Regions from separate parts of the Geobacillus sp. DSP4a genome, predicted to be linked through region 1. Evidence: a T-box and tRNA genes for the amino acid it is inferred to sense, from the RefSeq annotation. Region 1 holds a T-box; the other holds one or more tRNA genes.
The links. A T-box is a leader RNA that pairs with one kind of tRNA and senses whether it is charged. The one in region 1 lies ahead of thrS (threonine--tRNA ligase), so its partner is inferred to be a tRNA-Thr.

Region 1 (2,467 bases):
TTCGTAGCGGTGCATCGTGCCAAGTTCGGCGATGCGAATCGGCAGCTCACGGTAGCTGTGCAGCTTGCTTTTGTAAATCATCATATGGTGCGGGCAGTTCATCGGACGCAGCACAAGCTGTTCATTGTCCATTTCCATCGGCGGGAACATGTTTTCTTTGTAATGGTCCCAGTGTCCTGACGTTTTGTACAGCTCGACGCTGCCGAGCACCGGCGTATACACATGGTCATAGCCAAGCTCGATTTCTTTGTCGACGATATACCGTTCAATGATCCGGCGGATCGTCGCCCCCTTCGGCAGCCAAAGCGGCAAGCCTTGCCCGACTTTTTGCGACGTCGCAAACAGCTCAAGCTCTTTTCCTAATTTGCGGTGGTCGCGCTCCTTTGCCTCTTCGAGAAGATGCAGATAGCGCTCCAAATCTTCCTTCTTGAAAAACGCTGTCCCGTAAATGCGCTGCAGCATTTTGTTGTTGCTGTCACCGCGCCAGTAGGCCCCCGAGATGCTGAGCAGCTTGAATTCTTTGATCTTGCCGGTCGACGGCACGTGCACGCCGCGGCAAAGGTCGAAAAACTCGCCTTGCTCGTAAATGGAAATCGTCTCGCCTTCCGGAATATCAGCGATCAACTCGAGCTTCAACTCATCGCCGATTTCTTCATACAGCCGGATAGCTTCTTCACGGCTCACTTCTTTGCGGACGATATCCAAGTTTTCTTTGACAATGTTGCGCATTTCCGCCTCAATTTTCGGCAAATCGTCCGGCGTCAGCTTATGCTCCATATCGATATCATAGTAGAAGCCGTTTTCAATAACGGGTCCGACGCCGAGCTTGACGTTGCGATACAGCCGTTTGATCGCCTGCGCCATTAAATGGGCGGCGCTATGGCGCAAAATATCAAGCGCCTCTGGCATATCTTGGGTGATAATCACCAGCTCGCCGTCCTCATGAAGCGGCGTGCGCAAATCGACGAACCGGCCGTTCAGTTTCCCGGCGATCGCTTTTTTCTTCAGCCCCGGACTGATCGACGCGGCGATGTCTTCGGTCGATGTCCCGCTCGCAAACTCCTTTTGCGCCCCGTCCGGGAACGTGATGCGAATCATGTCTGGCATCGGCAATCACTCCTTTGTCATAATTAAAAAAGAAAAAAACTCCTCCCTCAAAAGGGACGAGTTTTCGTCGTGGTTCCACCCTTCTTCCCATGGCAACACAACGCCATGGCTCAACAACAATAACGGCTAGCCACCGGCGGCAACTACTGGGCGCTCCGTTCGCTGCCGCAGCTCTGAGGGGGTAAGCGCATTTTTCGTGTTAGGAAGGTTCCAGCCGCCGCCTTCCCTCTCTGGAAACCGTAAAAATGCACCCATATCCTCGTCATCGCTTGTCTATGCGGTTATTCATGTACGATATTATAGCGGAACCGAAAAGAAAAATCAAGATTCTTCCCCATTTCCGGCGCTGGCGACAAACAAGCGGGAAAAATCAGCGCGGCGGCGGAGGCGAAGCCGCTCTTGAAACACGTTTTGCAGCGTCTGCACCATGCCGTCATCCGGGTGGTCGGTATACAGCTCAATTTCCGCCGGAGCAAGCGAGACAAGCGGCGCGAGCACCGAAGAATCGATATACATCGGCTGGCTGACGACGAGATGGCGGTCGATCAGCTGTTTCACTTCCGCCGCCGACAGCTCGCGGCGGTGGCGGTCGTAAAACACGAAGTGCGGCGGGTCGTGCACCAAATACAGGCGCGGCCATTGCGGCGTCCGGCCAACCAGGCATTCGCGCAGCATTTGCACGAAAGTTTGATACTCTTGCTCCAATTTGTACTCGTCAATCGCGAGCCCGACATAATGTTCAAGCCGCTCGATGTACGGCTTCAGCCGAAAGGTGACAAACGACGAAAACGAGAAGGACAGCCCGTCGCGCAAAAACGAAGCGCACGCCTCGCGCAGCAGCGCCATGCGCGAAGCAGCAAACTCCGTCCCTTTCTGATAATCGCGCCGTTCACCGTCCAAAAACGAATGGGCGAGCGCCAAAATTTGCTGCTGTTCCTCGCGGTCGCGAAAATAAAAGACACCGGAAATGATCGACAACAACAGCCGGTCTTCGAGGACAGACTGCACAAATGCAGTCATGGCTGGTATGATATACGTCTCGAGCACGTGCTTCTCGTCGCCGTATATGTAAACCGCCACGATCTTGTTTCCGTCGTAAGCGGCGTGAAACAGCGGACAGGCATCCCGTTTCCGTTCATTCAGCAGCCAAAACAGTTTCTCCGCCTCGCTTGCCTTGTCAAAATGGATTTCGATCACCCGCTGTCCCCCCTTCTCCGAGATCAACGCTTGGTTTATATATATGGGGACAATCAGCTGTTTAGACTAAAAAAGCGCAAAACGTCCAACGTTTCCCGCCTACAGGGATGCGCCGCTCGGCGGCTGCGGCGGACGGAGCGCACAGACATTCGCAACGGGTTCA
Region 2 (2,467 bases), on a different contig from region 1:
TCGCCGCCCAGCACAAGTGGGAAGCGCCCCCGCTGAACGACTTGGTCAACCGCCGCCGCGAGTTTCTCATTCGCCTCCGCAACCGCTTTCAAATTGCGCAACCGTGAATCTCCTTGCTCGTGCAACCGCTCTGCTTTCCCAATTGGAATATCTCCCAAATCTTCAATATCGTAATGAAGACGTTCCAGACGTTCGATGACGCCTGCATAACGCATTGCGCTCGGCCCCATGTCGACGCCGCGGCGTGTCTGCCCTAAATCCATCGGAACCCCGATAATTGAAATTGGCTTCATGCTGTCTCCCACTCCTTTCGTTACGTCTTTATTGTAGAGGAAAGAAAGGGGATGACTCAACTTGACAAAATTTTGAATATTTATACCCATATAACAAAAAAGAGCAGACTGCTCGTGGTTGTCAAGCAGTCTGCTCTTGATGGAGCCTATCGGGATCGAACCGATGACCTCCTGCGTGCAAAGCAGGCGCTCTCCCAGCTGAGCTAAGGCCCCGCCCAAGCGGAAGACGGGACTCGAACCCGCGACCCCCACCTTGGCAAGGTGGTGTTCTACCACTGAACTACTTCCGCGCTATGGTGAGCCATGGAGGACTCGAACCTCCGACCCTCTGATTAAAAGTCAGATGCTCTACCTACTGAGCTAATGGCTCATGAGTTGGATAACACCCTAGGATAGTGATGTCCCTTCCTCTGCTAGCGTATTCGAAGATGCGCGATGCGTCGGGACAACTCGTAGCAAACTCGATGATGTAACGCTCGTTGCTCTACCTACTGAGCTAATGGCTCATGGTTAAGATAACACTCTAAGCTTCATTTCACTCTACCTGCCCCTTCCTCTACAAGCTTATTCGAAGAAGTCAAGTGCGTCGGGGCAACTCGTAGCAAACTCGAAGATGCAACGCTCGTTGCTCTACCTACTGAGCTAATGGCTCATGAGTTGGATAACACTCTAAGCTTCATTTCACTCTACCTGCCCCTTCCTCTACAAGCTTATTCGAAGAAGTCAAGTGCGTCGGGGCAACTCGAAGCAAATTCGAAGATGCAACGCTCGTTACTGAGCTAATGGCTCATGGGTTCAATAACACTCCGAGACAACGATGTCCCTTCCTCTACTAGCATATTCGAAGATGTCAGATGCGTCGGGACAACTCGAAGCCAACTCGATGATGTAACGCTCGTTGCTCTACCTACTGAGCTAATGGCTCATGGTTAGAATAACACTCTAAGCTTCATTTCACTCTACCTGCCCCTTCCTCTACAAGCTTATTCGAAGAAGTCAAGTGCGTCGGGGCAACTCGAAGCAAATTCGAAGATGCAACGCTCGTTGCTGAACTAATGACCCATAGCATGTAAATTTTATGTACAAAAAAATAATGGCTGGGCTAGCTGGATTCGAACCAGCGCATCACGGAGTCAAAGTCCGTTGCCTTACCGCTTGGCTATAGCCCAACGCTGTGAAACGATTCGATATCCAGTAATTATTATGTCACTGTTGCAATGTGGCTATACATTTTCAAATCAACCGCCCTTCGAAGGGCGGTTGATTTGAACGAAAGTGACCCGTACGGGATTCGAACCCGTGTTACCGCCGTGAAAGGGCGGTGTCTTAACCACTTGACCAACGGGCCAGTGAGAAATGGAGCTTCCAACCGGGCTCGAACCGGTGACCTCTTCCTTACCATGGAAGTGCTCTACCTACTGAGCTATGGAAGCATAAAAATGGCTCCGCAAGTAGGATTCGAACCTACGACCTACCGGTTAACAGCCGGTTGCTCTACCGCTGAGCTATTGCGGAATGATGAATAAACTATATGTCATGCACATCTTCTCAATGTGCTTGTTGCCTCTTCCTCTGCCAGCCAATTCATAAGGAGTCAGATACATCGGGACAACTCAAAGTAAATTCAAAGTAAATTCAACGATGCTAAAGCTCGTCGCTGAGCTATTGCGAAGTGAATAATATTGCCTAGCAGCGACCTACTCTTGCAGGGGCGCTGGCCCCAACTACCATCGGCGCTGGAGGGCTTAACTTCCGTGTTCGGGATGGGAACGGGTGTTTCCCCTCCGCTATCACCACTAGGCAATGGATGATCAATTTGCTTTAGACAATAATTATTATATCCACCCTGCTTTATTTGTCAACAGGAAGTTCATTCCTTCAAAACTAGATAACCGTTTCAGGAAGAAGCCGGGGCGCTTTCACTTTTCATTGTCTAGCTCCGGCTCGCTGCCGCTCGGGGTCAAATAACCTTCCCCCTCGGGGTGCTAGCACCCCTGCGGGTGAAGAACATTTGCCCGTCGCGGCGAACCGCTCGCCTCCGCTTTTCTAGGTTAAGCCCTCGATCGATTAGTATCCGTCAGCTCCACGTGTCGCCACGCTTCCACCTCGGACCTATCGACCTCGTCATCTTCGAGGGATCTTACCCGCCTGACGCGGTGGGAAATCTCATCTTG

Region 2: it encodes a tRNA-Thr, which carries the amino acid that the T-box ahead of thrS (threonine--tRNA ligase) is inferred to sense. The anticodon was not compared.

What each region holds. Positions count from the first base shown of each region.
Region 1 covers NZ_SDLD01000025.1:11,260-13,726, forward strand. The annotation lists gene thrS (threonine--tRNA ligase) at 1-1,107, opposite strand, end outside; T-box leader at 1,157-1,382, opposite strand; gene ytxC (putative sporulation protein YtxC) at 1,429-2,304, opposite strand.
Region 2 covers NZ_SDLD01000064.1:7-2,473, reverse strand. The annotation lists gene rocF (arginase) at 1-293, opposite strand, end outside; tRNA gene ETC02_RS15390 (tRNA-Ala) at 434-506, opposite strand; tRNA gene ETC02_RS15385 (tRNA-Gly) at 512-583, opposite strand; tRNA gene ETC02_RS15380 (tRNA-Lys) at 588-663, opposite strand; tRNA gene ETC02_RS15375 (tRNA-Gln) at 1,388-1,462, opposite strand; tRNA gene ETC02_RS15370 (tRNA-Glu) at 1,570-1,641, opposite strand; tRNA gene ETC02_RS15365 (tRNA-Thr) at 1,651-1,726, opposite strand; tRNA gene ETC02_RS15360 (tRNA-Asn) at 1,734-1,808, opposite strand; rRNA gene rrf (5S ribosomal RNA) at 1,978-2,094, opposite strand; partial or broken rRNA gene ETC02_RS15350 (23S ribosomal RNA) at 2,341-2,467, opposite strand, start outside.